4 regions of the Nocardia sp. NPDC046473 genome follow, and region 1 is predicted to be linked to each of the others. Evidence: riboswitches for the same ligand, from Rfam matches in the RefSeq annotation. Region 1 holds a riboswitch; each other region holds the start of a gene.
What was found. A riboswitch is a leader RNA that binds a small molecule or an ion and turns the genes downstream of it on or off. The one in region 1 is predicted to bind S-adenosylmethionine.
Positions count from the first base shown of each region.

Region 2: it holds a riboswitch for S-adenosylmethionine, as region 1 does, so the genes downstream of both, ABZ942_RS14520 (amino acid ABC transporter permease) here and ABZ942_RS06935 (aminotransferase class V-fold PLP-dependent enzyme) in region 1, are expected to answer to the same signal.
Region 3: it holds a riboswitch for S-adenosylmethionine, as region 1 does, so the genes downstream of both, ABZ942_RS26610 (bifunctional o-acetylhomoserine/o-acetylserine sulfhydrylase) here and ABZ942_RS06935 (aminotransferase class V-fold PLP-dependent enzyme) in region 1, are expected to answer to the same signal.
Region 4: it holds a riboswitch for S-adenosylmethionine, as region 1 does, so the genes downstream of both, ABZ942_RS22565 (rhodanese-like domain-containing protein) here and ABZ942_RS06935 (aminotransferase class V-fold PLP-dependent enzyme) in region 1, are expected to answer to the same signal.

Region 1 is NZ_JBEYZJ010000002.1:298,480-303,531, forward strand. Features, by position in the region: gene ABZ942_RS06920 (2-oxo-4-hydroxy-4-carboxy-5-ureidoimidazoline decarboxylase) at 127-447, shown strand; gene ABZ942_RS06925 (YbaK/EbsC family protein) at 500-976, shown strand; gene ABZ942_RS06930 (flavin reductase family protein) at 1,066-1,617, shown strand; gene ABZ942_RS06935 (aminotransferase class V-fold PLP-dependent enzyme) at 1,651-2,970, opposite strand; SAM riboswitch class IV at 3,017-3,130, opposite strand; gene ABZ942_RS06940 (LysE family translocator) at 3,277-3,924, shown strand; gene ABZ942_RS06945 (Pls/PosA family non-ribosomal peptide synthetase) at 4,264-5,052, shown strand, end outside.
Region 2 is NZ_JBEYZJ010000004.1:22,907-27,958, forward strand. Features, by position in the region: gene ABZ942_RS14505 (DUF3153 domain-containing protein) at 1-77, shown strand, start outside; gene ABZ942_RS14510 (glycosyltransferase family 2 protein) at 111-1,253, shown strand; gene ABZ942_RS14515 (hypothetical protein) at 1,342-2,055, opposite strand; SAM riboswitch class I at 2,466-2,560, shown strand; gene ABZ942_RS14520 (amino acid ABC transporter permease) at 2,824-3,867, shown strand; gene ABZ942_RS14525 (amino acid ABC transporter ATP-binding protein) at 3,864-4,631, shown strand; gene ABZ942_RS14530 (ABC transporter substrate-binding protein) at 4,646-5,052, shown strand, end outside.
Region 3 is NZ_JBEYZJ010000007.1:401,211-406,262, forward strand. Features, by position in the region: gene ABZ942_RS26600 (TetR/AcrR family transcriptional regulator) at 1-120, shown strand, start outside; gene ABZ942_RS26605 (homoserine O-acetyltransferase) at 379-1,497, opposite strand; gene ABZ942_RS26610 (bifunctional o-acetylhomoserine/o-acetylserine sulfhydrylase) at 1,536-2,873, opposite strand; SAM riboswitch class IV at 2,967-3,077, opposite strand; gene ABZ942_RS26615 (TetR family transcriptional regulator) at 3,129-3,848, opposite strand; gene ABZ942_RS26620 (MFS transporter) at 3,982-5,052, shown strand, end outside.
Region 4 is NZ_JBEYZJ010000006.1:233,052-238,103, reverse strand. Features, by position in the region: gene ABZ942_RS22575 (hypothetical protein) at 256-927, shown strand; gene ABZ942_RS22570 (O-succinylhomoserine sulfhydrylase) at 964-2,178, opposite strand; gene ABZ942_RS22565 (rhodanese-like domain-containing protein) at 2,303-2,719, opposite strand; SAM riboswitch class IV at 2,734-2,850, opposite strand; gene ABZ942_RS22560 (hypothetical protein) at 2,914-3,360, opposite strand; gene ABZ942_RS22555 (FAD-dependent oxidoreductase) at 3,710-5,052, shown strand, end outside.

The DNA.
Region 1 (5,052 bases):
CGCGCGGCCGGCACCCCTCCCATGTAAACCCTGCGCAAAATCGGTGCGGCGCACTAGGTCCCACCTCACCCTCGGGCGGATCATGAAGGCGGTCAGCAAACCTCAATCATCGAGTCGGAGGCCATCATGCTGATGCATCAAGGAATCGGTCTCGAACGGTTCAACGAAATCTCCCGTGCCCGTGCGATACACGCACTCTTCTCCTGCTGCTGCAATGTCACCTGGGCCGCCAAGCTCGCGGCCGCCCGGCCCTATCCGGATCGGGACGCGCTGCTGGCCGAGGCCGATATCGAGTTGCTCGCGTTGTCCCAGGGCGATCTGGATCGGGCACTCGAAGCAGTTGCGCACGAACAGGTCTCGGGCGGCAGCGTGACCGAGCTCGCGCGGATCACCCGCGCGCGGATCACGCTGATGCTCGGGCCGAGCGAGGGCTATCCGGAATACTGACGCATTATCGAGTAGCCCGGCGCACCATCCGCAATCGCTCTACTCTGGTGGCATGCGCAGGTCGACATTGCCACCGATCGCCTGCCGAGTCGCGGACACCCTCATCGCCCGAGGCCATCACGGTGTCATCGTGACCCAGCCGGCACCAACACCCACCATCGCCGATGCCGCGCGAACCCTCGGCGTCGAGGTGGGTGCCATCACCTCCGCGCTGGTCTTCCTGTTGGACGAGGATCCGGTGCTGCTGCTGGTTTCCGGCGCACACGAGGTCGATCTCGAGTCCACCGGAAAGCGGCTGGAGGGCACGCTCACCCACGCACCGGCCGAGATGGTGCGCGAGGTGACCGGCCAGCCGATCGGCGGCGTCGCCCCGGTAGGCCACCCCACCAACCTCCCCACCTGGGTAGACACCGCCCTCGCCAACCATCGCGAGGTGTGGGCCGCAGGCGGCCACCCGAACACGGTGTTCCGCACCTCATTTCACGAACTGGTGCGAATCACCGCGGGCCTGCCGATAGACGTCGACTGAATTCAGCAGAACTGCTGGCAGCGAATCGGACCACAAGTCACCGCGGGCGTTATAGGCGAGCCGTAGGAACCCCGCGTAGTTTTGGACGGGTGACCGAAGCAGAACGGCCCGCCACGGATATCCAGATCCCTGATGATCTGAGCGGGATCACCGCCGAACAGTTCCGCGCCTCGATGCGCCACTATCCGGCGGGCGTCACCGTTGTCACGCTGAACTCACCGAACGGCCCGATCGGCTTCACCGCGACCTCGTTCGCATCCCTGTCGCTGACGCCGCCGCTCGTGTCCTTCAACATCGCGCACACCTCGTCGAGTCTCACCGCCCTGCTGGACGCCGAATCCGTCGTCATCCATTTCCTCGGCGAACACCAGCACGACCTGGCCCAGCGCTTCGCCCGCACCGCCGCGGACCGCTTCACCGACCGCTCGCTGTGGACCACCCTGGACACCGGTGAACCCGTCCTGCACGGCACCCCCATCTGGCTGCGCGCCACCATCCACCAACTGATCCCGTTGGGCGATCACACCCTCGTCGTCGGCCTGGTAACCCGAGTCCACGACAACACCGACGAAACTCCCGCCGCCGCTCCCCTCCTCTACTACAACGGCCGCTACCACCGCCCCACCAGACTCGGCGACTGAACGCGGTCGCCGGGCCCGGGCGATGTTGCCGGGCTAGTCGACGAGGCAGGGGGCTGCGCCGGTGGGAGATTCGGACGTGAAGGGACGGGTTTCGGGGGTGGGGTTCCAGAGCCCCTGGGTGGTGGCGTAGTTCCAGGCCGGTCCGCCCTCGACGAGCGTGGCAATGGCTTGGATCAGGCGCTCTACGTCGGCGAGGGTGGTGCCGAGGCCGATGCTGGCGCGCAGGGCGCCGTCGAGATCGAGGCGGGCCAGCAGCGGGTGGGCGCAGAAGCGGCCGTCGCGGACGCCGATGCCGTGTTCGGCGGACAGGTAGGCGGCGACGTGGCCGGGAACGAAACCGTCCAGGGTGAAGGCGACGATACCGACGGTGTCGGGGGCGTCGGTCCAGATGCGCAGCAGGTTGACGCCGGGGATGGCCGCGAGTCCGGCGCGCAGTCGGTCGGCGAGCTGGTGTTCGTGCGTGGCGAGCGTGTCGGCGTCGATCTCACAGAGCGCGTCACAGGCGGCGGCGAGGGCGGCGGCGCCGAGCACGTTGGGTGAACCGCCCTCGTGCCGCTGCGGGGCGGGCGCCCATTCGGCGCCGGTGGTGGTGACCTCGCGGACCGCGCCGCCGCCGGCCAGGTACGGCTCGGCGTTGTCGAGCCAGTCGCGGCGGCCGACCAGCACGCCGGCGCCGAACGGCGCGTACAGCTTGTGGCCGGAGCATGCGAGGTAGTCGATACCGGTGTCGCGCAGGCTGATTCGCCGGTGCGGCGCGAGCTGGGCGGCGTCGACGAGGATGCGGGCGCCGCACTGGTGGGCGATGGTGGCCAGTCGCTCCAGCGGCAGCACCTCGCCGGTGACGTTGGAGGCGCCGGTGACCGCGAGCAGCGCGGCGGGCTTGCTACACAGCTCGGCGACCAGGCGCCCGATGGTCTCCTCGACCGTGGCCGCGGCCTGCACGACGCGGCGGCCGTGCTTGGTCCACGGCAGGAAGTTGGCGTGATGTTCGATGTCGAGCACCACGGTGTCGCCCGGGACACAGGACGCGAGCAGGTTCAGCGAGTCGGTGGTGTTGCGAGTGAACACCACCGCCTGGTCGTCGGTCGCGTCGAGGAAGCGGGTCACCGAACCACGGGCGGCTTCGTAGCACTCGGTGGAGATCCGGGAGGCGTAGCCCGCGCCGCGGTGCACGCTCGCGTAGAACGGCAGCAGCTGCTGGATCCGGTCGGTGACCTGGGCCAAGGCGGGCGCGCTCGCCGCGTAGTCGAAGTTGGCGTAGGTGGTTGTCCCGCCTTGGACGAGCGGCACCTGGAGGTCGTCACCGGAAACCCGGGCGAGGGGCGCACAGTTCTGGGTCACAACAGCAGTCATCACGAAATCCCGTCGGCTCTGGGACCCGCAATCAGGTGATTCGTCGAGTCCGCGCTTGCCGCACCCGGTCGGGTGTCAGCCCGGTCGTCACCCGGAGCACCCCACCGCGGAGGAGGGTTGCCGACCAGCAAGCCGGGGCTGAACGCTGGTACTCATGACCTGATCCGAGATTGGCAGACATCCCCCGGCGCTGTCAACTGGTCGGCGGCGCCGCGTGTTCGCCCGGAAATCTCGCGCGCTGGTCACCTCCGGCGGGACCGGTGGAAATCCATTGCTTCTCCGGCGACTTTGCGGTCACATCATGAGGTGTCGCTTTCGCTGCTGTTCAGCTTCGTCGGTCTGTGCGTGCTGCTGGCGCTGACGCCGGGCCCGGATTCGTTTCTCGTGCTGCGGTTCTCGCTGGTAGACGCCCGACCGGGCGTCGCGGCCGCGATCGGGTCGGCGCTGGGCGGGATCCTGTGGGCGGTGGTGGTCGCGGCCGGTGTCGCCACGCTGCTGGAGCAGTCGGCGACCGCGTATCGCGCGCTGAAGCTGATCGGCGGAATCTACTTGGTGTACTTGGGTATTCGCGCGCTGCTCGACCAGTGGCGGCAGCGCAGGACAGGCCGGGAAGCCACCGACGCCGAGGGTCTGGCGCACGCGAGCAGCGGCACCCGCGCATCGGTTCGCTCGGCGTTCACCGCGGGCGTCGTCTCGTGCATGTTCAACCCGAAAGTCGGCCTGTTCTATCTCGCCGTGCTGCCCCAGTTCCTGACCGAGGTCACTTTTGCCAACACCCTCGCCCTCGGCGCCGTCGAATCGAGCATTGCCGCGGTAGCGATGGTGCTCCTGGCCCTGGCCGCCTCTCGCGCGGTCACGCTGCTGCGCCGCCCGAAGCTCCGGGATCGACTCGAACAGGTGAGCGCCGCGATCCTGGCCACCCTCGGCCTCGGCACCGCCGCCTCCGCGGCCTGATCGCCCCTGCTCGAAACGCCCTGAGCTGCAAGATCACCAAGCCCATGTGGGGAATCACACCGGGATGAGCAGCTCGACGCAGCGACCGTCCAGCGAACCCACCGGGTAACCCGCCCACCAGGCGTTGCTTCGGCGCGCCCGACAAAAATCGCCACGACCTGCAACAACCCCGCCCACAGTCCCGCGACCGGGAACCGCGCCGGTGAACAACAAACGTCGACAACCCCGAGTACCGTGGACAACTGGTCACCGTGGCGTTTGCCCACTGGTAACCCAGCTATGACACAAACAACACCAGGGAAGTGCGAGGCAGGTCGAATGGGAGGTGGGCAGGGCGTCATGCTCCAACCACAGGTTGATGTGACGGTGGACCCACTACTTCGGACCGCGCACACGCCACCGGCCCGGACCCTCGTCGACATCCTGACCGCGACCGCGCTGACCCATCCCGACGCCCCCGCCATCGATGACGGCAAGGTGGTGCTCAGCTACCTCGAGCTCGTCGTCGAGATCGAGAAGACCATGGCCCGGCTCGCCACCGCGGGCGTGCGGCCGGGCGACCGGGTCGGCGTGCGGATGCCGTCGGGCTCCAGGGAGCTCTACCTGACCATCCTCGCCGTCCTGTACGCGGGCGCCGCCTATGTGCCGGTCGACGCCGACGACCCGGACGAACGGGCCCAGCTGGTCTTCGGCGAGGCGCAGGTCACCGCGATCGTCACGGCGGCAGGCATCGAGACGACACCGGCGGGTATCCGGGCCGCGACCGACCATCCGGCCGACGCGAGCACCAGCACCCTGCCGACCCCCGCCGACGACGCCTGGATCATCTTCACCTCCGGCTCCACCGGAACGCCGAAAGGTGTTGCGGTGACCCATCGCAACGCCGCCGCGTTCGTGGACGCCGAGGCCAGGCTCTTCCTGCCGGACGCCCCGATCGGCCCCGGCGACCGGGTGCTCGCCGGACTCTCGGTCGCCTTCGACGCCTCCTGCGAGGAAATGTGGCTGGCCTGGCGCAACGGCGCCTGTCTCGTGCCCGCCCCGCGCGACCTGGTCCGCACCGGCGCCGATCTCGGCCCGTGGCTGGTGCGCCGGGAGATCAGCATCGTCTCCACCGTGCCGACGCTGGCC
Region 2 (5,052 bases), on a different contig from region 1:
GCAATCCGCCCGCACCGGGCGCCCCCACCGGCCTGTCCTGGAGCCGCTGGTGGAAAACGGTCAAACAGAGCCGCTGAGCCGTTGTGCCGCAGCCGAGTTCCGTGAGCCGAATGGCGCAGGCGGTGCGGTGTGGAGCCGGAATCTCGGTGCTGGGCGCTGGGATCGCGCTCTACAACCGGGTTACCGTGCGGCAGCTGGTGGACACCACGGTCGAGGTGATCGAGCCGGTCACCGTGTGTGTTCCGGCTCGTGACGAGGCCGCGCGGCTGCCCGGGTTGATCGCGGATCTGCGGGCGCAGCGCGGAGTCTCGCGGCTGAGTGTCGTGATTCTCGATGACGCGTCGGGCGATGAGACTTATGGGACCGCGATCGATGCGGCCGGTGGGGATCCGCGAATCACGGTGTTGCGCAACGACACCGAACCACCGCCCGGATGGACCGGCAAAGCCGCCGCGTGTGCGCGATTGGCCGAATCGGTGGATACGCCGGTGCTGGTATTCGTGGACGCGGATGTGCGGCTGGCACCGGGAGCGGTCGCCGCGACCGTCACCGAATTACGCAGGCAGCGAGTCGCGTTGGTGTCACCGTGGCCTGTGCAACGGGCCGAGTCGATGGCCGAGACCTTGGTGCAGCCGCTGCTGTGCTGGTCTTGGGCGGCCACGCTGCCGATCGCGCTGGCCAATCGGAGCCTGCGGCCGTCGACTTCCGTTGCCTGCGGCCAGTTTCTGGTGTTCGACACCGCCGCCTACCGCGCCGTCGGCGGGCACACCGCGGTGGCCGCCAGCGCTACCGAAGACCTCGACATCGCCCGAACACTGCGCCGGGCAGGACAACCCACCACCCTCGTCGCTGCGGGCCGCATGGCGAGCACTCGAATGTACGAGGGCGCTGCTCAACTCGACGCCGGATACACCCGCTGGCTGTGGTCCGCGTACGGCGGCACCATCGCGGGCGGAGCCGCCGTGGGAACATTTGCCGCCCTGGCCTATTGGGTCCCGCCCTTGGCGGCGGCAGGCGGTCGCGGGGCCGTCCGCCGTGCCGGTGCCCTCGGCTACACGGCGGCCGTCACCGGCAGGCTGCTGGCACGCTCCACTGAAACCGGCCGACCGCTCTCCCTCACCGATGTCCTTGCGGCCCTGGCCCACCCGTTCTCGGTAGTCGCCTACTTACTGCTGTGGGCACGCTCCCACCGCGCCCGACGACGCGGCGCGCTGCGCTGGAAGGGTCGAGCGCTCGGCAATGAGAGGGCGTAGCAAGGTAGGACGCAGCCTCCCGCCCATCGACCAGGCGCGCTGACTTGAAAAGGCTGCGCTCGCACCATAGTCGGCATCGCGCAAGCTCCTACGGAACCTCGGTGATCCCCACGGTGGGCAGGAAGAAGCAGGACTTGCCGCCGTTCTCGACGGTCCCGAAGACCGCGGCGAGCACCGTGCCCTGCCCGGTGTCGACGGGCACGGCCCGCACGCCACCCATCGGCAGGGCGGCGAAGAAGAAGTCTTGGATGGCGCGTTCGGCGATGGGCCGCAAGGCGATCGGGACTTCGGCGGGGACCATCGCGCGCAGGATGCTGGACAGCGGACCCATCGAGGCGAGGCCGCCGCGGCCGCTGGTCACGTTCAGCCAAGCCACCTGCATGCCGGTGGTATCCGGTCCGTCCTGGTTCAGGCCGTAGGGGACGAAGGTGAACATGGTTTGTCCGGCCTTGACGGCGGACAGGTCGAGTCCGGGGATGGTGACCGAGGTCTTGGGCCACGGGCCCGGCACCGCGCCGGCCACCGCCGGGGCGAGACCGAGGGAGTTGCCGTTGAGGCAGTACGCGGCCGCGGTCGGGTAGAGGAACGGCTGCATACCGAACGCGCGCAGGCCGTCGATCGCGGTGTTGTAGACGCCGAACAGGTCGCCCGGCGCGACGGTTCCGGTCTGGGTGGGACCGGGTGGGACGGGGGCCGCTGCGGACGGCGTCGGCGTCGCGCCCGCGGCGGGGGCGGCGAGCGCCAGCGCGACCGCGCAGGTCGCGGCAGCGGACAGCATGGTCAGACGGCGCGGTACGGCCATGGAGACCTCTTCTCATCGTCGACGCGAATCGAAGGCTGACGGTACTCCGGCAAACGCCGTGAACTGGCCGTATTGCCTGCGGCAAGCTCTCGGCGTGTCATCGATGGTCGGCGGCGGCTCCTGGTTGACGGCGAGTTCCCGGGGTCCGCACATCGAGGCTTGCGATAAGCCGTATGCTGCTTCCCGGCGGAGCCGCCCGAGTAGGTGAGCGCCCGCCCCACGAAGTCGACACTCGACAGGCCGCCGTCGATCAGGCTGAGCCAGCGCATGTCCGGCTATCGGAAATACCCGGCGAACCGGGCCGAGACAATAGCTACGCTCACGGTGATTACTTCCCTTGCCCAAGGGTTCCCCTGCTGGGCATGATAATTCGGCTCGACCCTGACATCATCCGGTGTCCGGATCGGCGACAACCATCCAGAGCGACCGAGAGACCTGGCTCGTCGACGTCGCAGCAACCCCCCGGCTCACCGGGTGCGGGTGCTTCCGCCGGGACCGATGGAGGAACCGAAGTGATCATCTCCGCTGTCCGAGGCGCCCGTTGGGGCCGCCGGCATATCGACCAATGCAAAGTGACGTCCGCGAGCTGTCGGGGCTGACCCGCAGCCAGTCTCTTGCACCCGTCGCTGGCCGGGTGATGTGACCGCGGCCCGAGGTGGCGCGGTCTCGTTCGTTCTTCCGAAGGACCCCGACCATGCGTGAGCGCAGCGAGCGAACACCAGGCCCAGCTGCAGTCATGACGGAGCCGAGCGCCGACGAGGCGCAGTCATGACCGCGTCCACCGCACCCGACGCCACCGCTGTCCCCGACGCCACCGACGGCGAACCGGTCGCTACCGAGACTCGTGCCACCGCGCTCGACCCGGTGCCGGACGGATCCGCCGCCGGCGCAGGCGATTCCGCGCCGACGGTCGCCAAGACCCGGCACCCGTGGCGCTGGGTGATCAGCGCCGTCGCGCTCATCCTGCTCGCCCAGTTCATCCACGGTCTGGTCACCAATCCCGGTTGGGACTGGCCGACTTTCGCGAAGTACATCACCGCGAAGTCGGTGCTGGCCTCGCTGAAGGTGACCCTCGAACTCACCGCCTGGGGTACCGCCCTGGGTTTCCTGCTCGGCACCGCGCTGGCCATCGCGCGGCTGTCGAACAATCCGGTGCTTCGGGTCATCTCGTGGTGCTACATCTGGGCGTTCCGATCGATTCCGCTCATCGTGCAGCTGCTGTTCTGGTTCAACATCGCCTACCTGTACCACACGCTGTCGCTCGGAATCCCGTTCGGTCCTTCGTTTTTCACCTTCGAGGTGAACGGCGTGATCAGCGGATTCACCGCGGCGGTGATCGGCCTGGCGCTGCATCAGGCGGCATACTCGGCCGAGATCATCCGCGCGGGCATCATCTCCGTCGACGCCGGTCAGCTGGAAGCCGCTGCCGCGCTGGGTATTCCGAAGGTGCGCCAGTTCCGCTCCATCGTGGTCCCGCAGGCCATGCGCTCGATCCTGCCCAATGCGACCAACGAGGTGATCAGCCTGTTCAAGGGCACCTCGATCGTGTCGGTGATGGCGATCGCGGAGCTGTTCTACCAGGTCCAGGTGATCTACGGCCGCAACGGCCGGGTGGTGCCGCTGCTGCTGGTCGCCACCGCCTGGTACATCGTGCTCACCACCGTGCTCTCGGTGGCGCAGTACTACATCGAGCGCCACTATGCCAAGGGCACCCAGCGCACGCCACCGCCCTCGCCGACGCAGCGGGCCTGGCAGAAGCTGCGCGAGATCGCCGAATCCGGTTCCACCGCACCGCGAGGAGCGACCCGATGACCACCGCACTCGCCGTCGAAGTCCGCGGCGTCCGTAAAGCCTATGGCCCGCACGAGGTGCTGCGCGGCGTCGATCTGACCGTGCGCTCCGGCGAGGTGGTCACGGTGATCGGCCCGTCCGGTTCCGGCAAGTCCACGCTGCTGCGAGTGGTCAACCACCTGGAGTCGCTGGACGCGGGCACCGTGCACATCGACGGTGAGCTGATCGGATATCGACTGCGCCGCAACACCTTGCACGCGCTGCCCGACCGTGAGGTGCGCAGGCAGCGCTCCCGCATCGGGTTCGTCTTCCAGCAGTTCAACCTGTTCCCGCATCTGACCGTGCTCGACAACGTCACCATCGCACCGCTTTCCGCGCAGCGCCGGGATCGCAACGAGGTCGAGGCCGAGGCGCGGGTGCTGCTGGACCGGGTCGGCATCGGCGCACTGGCCGACGCATACCCACGCAGGCTCTCCGGTGGGCAGCAGCAACGCGTCGCGATCGCGCGGGCACTTGCCTTGCGCCCCCGCGTGATCCTGTTCGACGAACCCACCTCCGCGCTGGATCCCGAACTCGTCGGCGAGGTCCTCGACGTGATCCGCGACCTCGCGCACGGCGGCACCGCACTGGTGATCGTCACCCATGAGATCGGCTTCGCCCGCGAGATCGCCGACACCGTGGTGTTTCTCGATGCGGGCGCCATCGTCGAGCAGGGGCCGCCCGAAGTCGTCCTAGACCATCCCGAACACCCGCGCACTCGCGCGTTCCTTTCCCGAGTCCGCTGATGAACAGGTTTCCGATGAAGCTCTCCGCCTTGGCCACCGCCGCCGCGACCGCGGTCGTACTGCTGGCCACCGGCTGCACCGATCCCGAAGCGGAGTCCGCGGCCCAGCCCGCCGGTGCGATCACCTTCGACCTCTCCGCCGCCCAGACCGGCCGGGTGCACACCACCAAGGTGGACAGCATCGCCGCCGAAGTGCCGCAGGCCATTCGGGACCGCGGCACCCTGGTGGTGACCGGCGCGTCCGGCACCGCACCGCCGCTGCGCTTCTACGCCGACGACGACAAGACCGTGGTCGGCTCCGAGGTCGATATCGCCGCGCTGGTCGCCGACATCCTCGGCCTGAAACTCGAACTGCAGGTGGCGGATTGGGCGCAGAACTTCGTGCGCATCGATTCCGGCGAGGTGGATGCCTTCATCGGCAA
Region 3 (5,052 bases), on a different contig from region 1:
ATGCTCGGCCGCCTGGCCGTCAGCGAGCCCGACGAATACCCGCGCGAACGCCTCCAAGGATTCGTCCACGCCATCGTCGGTCTCCTGGTCGGCACCCCGCCAAAAGACGTTGGCGCATAGCACTTCCAGCAACCGTCGCGCGCAAGTCAGCGCCGACCGCACAAAATCACCTGCAGTTTCGGACGCAACCCGCGAATCGATGCGCGGCAGCCGAAATGATGCGCCGCACGCGAACTGGTGCGCGACAGGTAGATACGGCCCGCGCGCATCAATTCGCCTGCCGCTTGCGAAATTGCCAGCTGATTCAAGCGCGGCGCGCCAATCGGTGCGCGGTACGCAAACCTCAGCGCGGCGAGAACTCGTGCGCTCGAGGTGGATTCAGTTGGCAGGCTGACGGCTCTGCTGAGCCAACCGCATCGTTTCGGTCAGCAGCTTCGACACCGCAGCTGCCTCGGTGAGGAATCCGTCGTGTCCGTCGCGCGAGTGCACGACCTCCAGACCGTCGCAGCCCGGCAACCCCTCGGCCAGTTCCTGCTGCGTGCGCAGCGGATACAGCCGGTCGGAGTCGACGCCGCCGACCACGCACGGCACCGGCGTCGCGGCCAGCGCCGCGCGCACGCCGCCGCGGCCGCGGCCGATATCGTGCCGGTTCATCGCCTCGGTCAGCAGCACGTAGGTGCCGGGATCGAAACGCCCGCAAAGCTTGTCGGCCTGATGGTCCAGGTAGCTCTGCACCGCGTACCGGCCGCCGCGCCACGGATCCTCGGCGCCCTGCGCGCCGTTCTCGAACCGGTGGTCCAGCTCGTCCTCGGTGCGGTAGGTCAGGTGCGCGATGCGCCGGGCGATGCCCATGCCGGTCATCGGCGCGCGGTCGGTGTCGTGATAGTCGCCGCCCTGCCAGTCCGGATCGGCCTTGATCGCCGCGATCTGGGTGGTCTGCGTACCGATCTGGTCGGCGGTGGCACGGGCACCGACGGCCAGCACCAGCGCGGAGCCGACTCGATCCGGCGCGCCGACCATCCACTCGAGCACCCGCATACCGCCCATCGAGCCGCCGACCACGGCGGCCAGCCGCTCGATGCCGAGCAGGTCGATCAGCGCCGCCTCGGCGGCCACCTGGTCGCGGATGGAGATCTCCGGAAACCTTGCGCCCCAAGGCTTTCCGTCCGGCGCGAGGGTCGATGGCCCGGTGCTGCCCTGGCAGCCGCCGAGCACGTTCGTCGCGATCACGCACCACTCGTCGGTGTCGAGCGGACAGCCCGGCCCGACCATCCCGTCCCACCAGCCGGGCAGCTGATGGATGTCGTCCGGATGCCCGACCACGTGCGAGTCGCCGGTCAGCGCGTGCTCCACCAGCACCACGTTGTCCAGCGTGGCGGAGAGCTCGCCCCACCGCTGCACCGCGAGGTGCACCTGCGGAATGACCGCGCCGCTCTCCAGCTCGACGTCCCCGATAGCGATGATGCCGAGCCGCCCGTCCGGGGGTGGCAGGGCCACCCCGGACGGACGGGCGAAACCCGGTTCGGTACTCAACGTCACGTCGCCGCCGCCGTGAAACCGGCACGCAGGTCGCTCAGGATGTCCTCGATGCCCTCGATCCCCACCGCCAGACGGACCAGGCCCGGTGTGACGCCTGCGAGCAGTTGCTCGTCGGGCGTCAGCTGCGAATGCGTGGTCGACGCGGGGTGAATCACGAGAGAGCGCACATCACCGATGTTAGCCACATGGCTGTGCAGGGCTAATCCGTCCACGAACTTCTTGCCCGCATCGACACCGCCGCGCAGCTCGAAGGCGACGATCGCGCCGGGGCCCTTCGGCGCCAGCTGCTGCGCGCGCTCGTACCAGGGCGAGGTCGGCAGCCCCGCGTAGATCACCTTGGTGACGTCCGGGTGGGTGCTCAGGAATTCGGCCACCGCCTTGGCGTTGGCGACATGCCGCTCGACCCGCAGGCTCAGCGTCTCGATGCCCTGGCTGATCAGGAACGCGTTGAACGGCGAGATGGCCGAGCCGAGGTCGCGCAGCAGTTGCACGCGGGCCTTGAGCGCGAAGGCGGGCGCGCCGAGATCGGCGAACACCGCGCCGTGGTAGCTGGGGTCCGGGGTGGTGAAGCCGGGGAAGCGCGGCTGTCCCTGCGCGTCGGTCACCGTCCAGTCGAAATTGCCGCCGTCGACGATCACGCCGGCCACCGCCGAGCCGTGTCCGCCGAGATACTTGGTCGCCGAGTGCACGACGATGTCGGCACCGTGCGCCAGCGGCTGGATCAGATACGGCGTCGCCACCGTGTTGTCCACGATCAGCGGCAGCCCGGCCCCGTGCGCGATGGCGGCGATGCCGGGAATGTCGAAGATGGCGCTGCTCGGGTTGGCGATGGTCTCGCCGTAGAAGGCCTTGGTGTTCGGCCGGATCGCGGCCCGCCACTGGTCCAGGTCGTCGGGATCGTCGACGAAGGACACCTCGATGCCGAGCTTGGGCAGCGAGTAGTGGAAGAGGTTGTAGGTGCCGCCGTAGAGGTGCGGGCTGGACACGATGTGGTCGCCCGAGGACGCCAGGTTCAGGATCGCAAAGGTCTCCGCGGCCTGGCCGGAGGCCAGCAGCAGTGCGGCGACACCGCCTTCGAGCGCGGCGACGCGCTGCTCGACGACGTCCTGGGTGGGGTTCGTGATCCGGGTGTAGATGTTGCCCGGCTCGGCGAGGCCGAACAGCGCGGCGGCGTGATCGGTGTCGCGGAAGGCGTACGAGGTGGTCTGGTAAATGGGCAGGGCCCGGGCACCGGTGGTGCTGTCCGGTGCCTGTCCCGCGTGCACCTGCTTGGTCTCGAAGGACCACTGCGCGGTGGGATCGATATCGGCCGCGGGCACGGTGGAATCACTCATGAGCTTTGCTCCAAAGGAAAAGGTTGTTCGCCAGAACTACGGGGGTTATCGAGATTTGGGCGAAGGACAACAACACATTTCGGGAACCTCCTGAAAGCGCGCTTGCTCTCGACCTTCGAGAGCCCGGTCATCACCCGGAGCACCCCACCGCTGCTGGAGGGTTGCCGTCCAGCAAGCCGGGGCTTCGCGCTGGCACTCATGACCTCAGGGCATCATAACCGGCCGTCGCGCGACGGCCGAAACCTATCCGCGAACTCAGTCGGAAGTGCTGGTCCGCGCGCCGCCGCAGACCCGGACGAACTCATCGAAGGCCGCGCAGAACGAGTTCCGGCCTGCCGTGGCGGCGTCGTGCAGATCGTCGTAGTCGAACATGCTCTCACCGCACTCCATGGCGAGGTGGCCGATGAGCTGCCAGGAGCCGAGGATCAACCGCACCGGGAGCGCACACGGCGTGGTGGCGAGTCGCTCGGCGACCACCGCGGCGATGGCGATGTTCTTGTTGTCGGCGTGTTCGATGCTGCGCGCGCTGACCGCCGGACTGCTGCGCACGATCCGCTGCATCTGCTGGAATTGCCGGAACGAGACCGGTCCGCCGCCCGGTTCGTTGACGGCTTGATCGATCACCCGCAGGAATGCCGTGCGCAGCGATTCCAGTTCGTTGTCGGTGACCGGAAGCTCGCGCAGCGTCTCCGCCACGGCCTGGCCGAAGTCCTGCACCGGCCCGAGGACGATGTCCTCTTTGCTGTCGAAGTACCGGTTGATCGTGCGCGGCGAGACGTCCGCGGCATTGGCGATCTGCTCGACCGTCGTCGCGTCGAAACCCTGTGTGTCGCACAGGTTCAGCCCGACCTCGATGATCCGCAACCTGGTCTGCTGCTTCTTGCGTTCGCGCAGGCCCGGATGTGCGGTCGTTGCGGCGCTCGCAGAGGTTTCCGCTGCGGCCTTCGCGCCCGTCGGCGTCGGTGACTCGAGCATGTGCCCACCTTATCGCAACCCGGCGTTTTCGTGTCCGTAACCGTCAAATGTCGTATCACGACATTTTTCTCTTGACGCCAAATGTCGTCTGATGACAGGATAGCCAAGCACTTCCTACGATGAGGAGACGACGGTGACCGAGACTGCGACAGCGGTAGAAGTTCCGGTAAAACAAGGCAGCTCGGCGCGCTGGTTCGCCCTCGGCGTGATCGCATTGGCCCAGCTCATGGTGGTTCTGGACGCCACCATCGTGACCATCTCGCTGCCCTTCGCCCAGGCTGATCTCGGCATCAGCGACGGCAACAAGCAGTGGATGCTGACCGCTTACACGCTGATCTTCGGCGGCCTGCTGCTGCTCGGCGGTCGGCTCGCCGACTACCTGGGCCGACGCCGGATGTTCATCATCGGCCTGGTCGGCTTCGCCGCCGCGTCGGCACTTGCCGGTCTCGCGCAGAACGGCGCGGAGATGTTCGCCGGGCGCGCGTTGCAGGGCGCGTTCGCGGCGTTGCTCGCGCCCGCGGCGTTGTCGCTGCTGTCGGTGACCTTCACCGAGGCGCGCGAACGGGCCACCGCATTCGGCGTATTCGCGGGCATCTCGGCCGGTGGCGCCGCGCTCGGCCTGATCGCCGGCGGCGCGCTCACCGAATACGCCTCGTGGCGCTGGTGCCTGCTGGTGAACACCCCGATCGCATTGCTCGCCCTGGTCGGCGCGCTGGCGTGGGTGGTCAAGGACGTACCGACGCCGCGGACCGGCGGCTACGACGTGCCCGGCGCGGTCACCGTGACGCTCGGCCTGATCTCGATCGTCTACGGCTTCAGCCGTGCCGCCGAGGACGGCTGGCTGTCCGGCAGCACCCTCGGGCTGCTCATCGCCGGGGCCGCGCTGTTGATCGCCTTCGTCGTCATCGAACGGCGCTCGGCCAATCCGCTACTGCCGCTGCATATTCCGGGTGAGATCAACCGCGGTGGCGCGTTCCTCGCCGCGCTGCTGGTACCGATCGCCATGTTCGCGATGTTCCTGTTCCTCAGCTACTACTTCCAGATCACCCTGGGTTACTCGTCGCTGAAGGCCGGTTTCGCGTTCCTGCCGTTCCCGGCCGGTATCGCGATCTCCGCGGGTGTCACCAGTGCGCTGCTGCCGAAGCTCGGCCCGCGTCCGCTGATGGTGGCCGGTGCGGTGCTCGGTGTGCTCGGCCTGCTGTGG
Region 4 (5,052 bases), on a different contig from region 1:
GGTGGCTTTACTGATCGAGAGTTGCGTGGGATTGCGTGGCAGCGGGTTCGGCGCGGGTCCTATGTCGCCGCCGGTTCGGGGCAGGCCATGTCTGCTGAACATCGGCATCTGATGTTGGTGCATGCGGTGGCCGAGGCATCGAGTGCCGAGGCGGTGGTCAGTCATGTCTCGGCGGCGATTGTGCACGAATTATCTTGCTGGGCAATCTCGTTGGCGCGCGTTCAGCTCATACGTGCTCGCCGCAGCGGTGGCAGGGTGACTCGGCAAGTGGCGTTGCACTCGATGCGGATCGATCCCGATGAGATTGTGCAGGTCGGGCCCCTCCGCGTCACCAGTGTGGCGCGAACCGTCATCGACCTCGCCAGGTCCGTTCCGTTCGAGCAGGCCGTCGTCGTCGGTGATCATGCGTTGCACTCCGGCAAAACAACCCGCGACGAGCTGCTCGCTGAGCTCGCACGTGCCGAGGGACGGCCGGGGAATCCAGCGGCGCGGCGGGTGGTGGCCTTCCTCGACGGCAGGTCCGAGAGTGTCGGCGAATCGCGCAGCCGAGTAGCGTTGCGCGCCGCGCACTTCCCTGACCCCACCCTGCAAGCTCGGATCACCACGGCGACAGGCAAGATCGTCGCACGAGTCGATTTCCTGTTCCCGGAGTTCGGTGTCATCGGCGAATTCGATGGCCTGGTGAAATACCGCGGCTCCCTTGTCGGCGATCGACCACCCGAGGACGTCGTGATCGCAGAGAAAGCCCGCGAGGACGCACTCCGCGCACTCGGCTGGCTAGTCGTCCGCTGGACCTGGCGCGACCTGAACTCCCCCCACAATTGGCTCGCGCACCTAACCCGCGCAGCCGAAATCGGCCGCAGAACCGACCAAAGCGGCGGCTGGCATGTGCGCACAGACCCTCCGTACTCCTCACAACGGCTCTAACTGCTGTGCGGGGTACGGAGGGTCTGTGCAGACTCCCTAGCTCAGGGCGTGGTCGAGGTCGGCGAGGAGGTCTTCTACGTCCTCTAGGCCGATGGAGATGCGGACGACGCCGTCGGATAGGCCGATGGTGGCTCGGCCTTCGGGGCCCATCGCGCGGTGGGTTGTGGTGGCGGGGTGGGTGATCAGGGACTTGGCGTCGCCGAGGTTGTTGGAGATGTCGATGATGCGCAGGCGGTTGAGGACTTCGAAGGCGCGCTTCTTGGCCTCGTGCGCCGGAGCGTTCAGTTCGAAGGTGACGACGGTGCCGCCGGCGCTCATCTGGCTGGTGGCCAGGTCGTGCTGCGGATGTGATTCCAGGAAGGGGTATTTCACCCAGCTGACCGACTTGTTGGTCTCCAGGAAGCGGGCGATGCGCAGGGCGGATTCGGTCGAATGCCGAACGCGCAGTGGCATTGTCTCCAAACCCTTGAGCAGCGTCCACGCGTTGAACGGGCTCAGCGCCGGACCGGTATGGCGCATCAGGGTTTTCACCGGGCCGTCGATGTAGTCCTTCGCGCCCAGGATCGCGCCGCCGAGCACGCGGCCCTGGCCGTCGATGTGCTTGGTGCCCGAATAGACGACCACGTCGGCACCGAGTTCGAAACCGCGCTGCAGCAGCGGGGTGGCAAAGACGTTGTCCAGCACCACCTTCGCGCCCGCGGCGTGCGCGAGTTCGGTGACCCGGCGCACGTCGACGAGGGTCTGCATGGGGTTGGCCGGAGTCTCGAAGAACACCGCCTGGGTGGGCACCGACAGCGCCTGCTCCCACTGATCCAGATCCTCGCCGTCGACGAAGACGGTCTCGATGCCCCAGCGCGGCAGGATCTCGTTGCACACCACGAAGCAGGACCCGAACAGGCTGCGCGCGGCCACAAGTCGATCACCGGCACCGAGCAGCGCGCCCAACGCGGTGAATACCGCGGACATTCCGCTCGCGGTGGCGAAACACGCCTCGGCGCCGTCGAGCAGCCGCATCCGCTCCTCGAACATGGCCACCGTCGGGTTGCCGTAACGGGAGTAGACGAAATGCTCCACGTCGCCGGTGAACGCGGCCTCGGCGGCCTCCGCACTCTCGTAGACGAAGCCGGAGGTCAGGTACAGCGCCTCGGAGGTTTCCTCGAAACCGGAGCGCCGCAACCCTCCTCGCACCCCCAGCGTCGCGGGACCGACGCCCTCCGGCAGCGGCTTGTCGAACGCACCACCGGTAATCACGACTGCCTCCCGTAGCTGCGTGACCGCCCTTCGGGGCACGCAAACTCCGGCCCTTCGAATGTGCGCGACCACAGCTCGGGGCGCGCACATTCCGGCCGTTCGAATGTGGACCTACAGCACGTACTCATGACTGCCGCCAAGGCAAGCCGAGGGCACGCCAGCCGGCGCCGCCGCGATGTCCGTCCGCGTCGACCGGGCCTTCGAAGCCCTCGAGCACGTTGTACGAGGTGCCGAACCCGGCCTGGGTCGCGGCGATCGCCGCGCCGATGGAGCGCTGCCCCGAGCGGCACAGGAAGATCACCGGTGCCTCCGGGTTGTGCCCGTCGAGCGCCGTGACCAGCTGCTCGGTGAACTCGCCGTTGCGCGTGCCGGTCGAGTCGACCCACTCGATCAGTACCGTCGGGCGCTCGATCGAACTGGTGTCGGGCACGCCGACGAACTTCCACTCGGCCTCGGTACGCACGTCGACCAAGACGGCTTCGGGGTTGTCTCGCAACAGATCCCAAGCCTGCTGCGGGGTGATGTCACCGGCATAACTCATCTGGACCCTCCTAGAATCCGCACTTGCCGCGCTCGGGTTTGACGCGCGGCCAGGTCGTCACCCGGAGCACCCCACCGCGGAGGAGGGTTGCCGACCAGTATTGCCGGGGCTTAGCACTGGTTCTCATGACCTTCTGCTGAGATTGCCTGGACTAGGGTCGCCCTGTCAAATGGCTGCTCACGGTATGAGAATGCTCAATTACAGACCAACCATTTGTCGCCGGATCTGGTCAGATTCCAGGTCGCGGTCGCCTCGGTGCCGTCGACCTTGGTGGTGACCGTCGCCTTCGCCCGATCGCCGTCCATCTTCGGATCGTCGAGTTTGGTGATTTCCACGGTCTTTCCGCCGCCGGAGCGCCCGGCGAGTGGGGAGCGTTTCGGGTCGAAGCCCTGGCAGCCCGTGCCTGGTGGGGGCACCAGATCGGTGGTGTTCGACCCCTCGACGAAGTTGCGCACCGCGGCGGTGATCCGGTCCGATTCTGTGACATTTTTCTCAGCGGGCGACACGACACCGCCGATGATGATCGCACCGAGCACGATGACCGCGAGGACGGCCGCGGCGACGAACGGTGCCACGGAACGCTTGTCGGTCTGATCGACCGTGATGACTTCGTCCTGCGCGGGTGACTCCTGATCGCTCATACGACGATGATCCCTGGTCGGCAGGGATATCCGATGCGCGCCCCCGCCCCGGGTGGCCGTCGATGACGAAGGCCGTTGCGCCGCGCGGGGAATCGACGTCGCGAGATCGGGTAGCCCGGATAGCAGACGTCGATGGCATCCATTCAGTTCACGCACCGCCGAGGCCCGCCCCGCCAACCACCGATAGAATCGCGAGACTGCGGCCTGCTGTCATAGCCGCGGCTGGAGTGGCCACGAGCCGACAACTCCAGCGTCCGCGCCGCCAGGTGCAACCAGCCAGCGCGTAACTTAGCCTAGGCTAAGGAAGACGCCGTTAATTAGTTCTCGACCAAAAGGGTGCGCGTAAAAGATGACCGAACAGAGTGCAGCTAACCGCCCGCTCCGCATCGCCATCGTGGGCGCGGGACCGGCCGGGATTTATGCCGCCGACGCGCTGATGAAGTCCGATGCCGAGGTCAGCATCGATCTGTTCGAGCGCATGCCCGCGCCGTTCGGGCTGATCCGCTACGGCGTCGCGCCGGACCATCCGCGCATCAAGGGCATCATCACCGCCCTGCACAAGGTCCTCGACAAGCCGCAGGTGCGCCTGCTCGGCAATATCGACTACGGCACCGACATCACCCTCGACGACCTGCGCACCTTCTATGACGCGGTCATCTTCTCCACCGGCGCCAACGCCGACCGCGCACTCGGCATCCCCGGCATCGGCCTGGACGGCTCCTACGGCGCGGCCGACTTCGTGTCCTGGTACGACGGCCACCCGGACGTGCCGCGCACCTGGCCGCTGGACGCGGAGAAGGTCGCCGTGCTCGGCGTCGGCAACGTCGCGCTCGACGTGGCCCGCGTGCTGGCCAAGACCGGTGACGAGCTGCTGCCGACCGAGATCCCGCCGAACGTCTACGCGGGCCTCAAGGCCAACAAGGCGCTCGAGGTGCACGTGTTCGGTCGCCGCGGCCCGGCGCAGGCCAAGTTCACCCCGCTGGAACTGCGCGAGCTGGACCATTCGCCGACCATCGAGGTCATCGTCGATCCCGAGGACATCGACTACGACGAGGGCTCCGAGGCCGCGCGCCGCCACTCCAAGCAGGTCGACATGATCGCGAACACGCTCGAGCAGTGGGCGATTCGCGACGTCGGCAACCGCCCGCACAAGCTGTTCCTGCACTTCTTCGAGTCGCCCGCGGAGATCCTCGGCGAGGACGGCAAGGTCGTCGGCCTGCGCACCGAGCGCACCCAGCTCGACGGCACCGGCAACGTCAAGGGCACCGGCACCTTCAAGGAATGGGATGTGCAGGCGGTCTACCGCGCCGTCGGCTACCTGTCGCAGAACCTGACCAACCTGCCGTTCGACGATCAAGCAGGCACCGTGCCCAACGAGGCGGGCCGGGTGATCGGCGACGAGAACGCCGACGGCGCCGACCGCTACGTGCCTGCCACCTACGTCACCGGCTGGATCAAGCGCGGCCCGGTCGGCCTGATCGGCCACACCAAGGGCGACGCCAACGAAACGGTGGCCTGCCTGCTCGACGACAGCGCGAACTTCACCCCGGCCGCGCAGCCGGAGCTCGACGCCGTCACCACCTTCCTGGAGGGCAAGGGCATCCCGTTCACCACCTGGCAGGGCTGGTACCGCCTGGACGCGCACGAGCGCTCGCTCGGCGAGCCGGAGGGCCGCGAGCGCGTCAAGGTGGT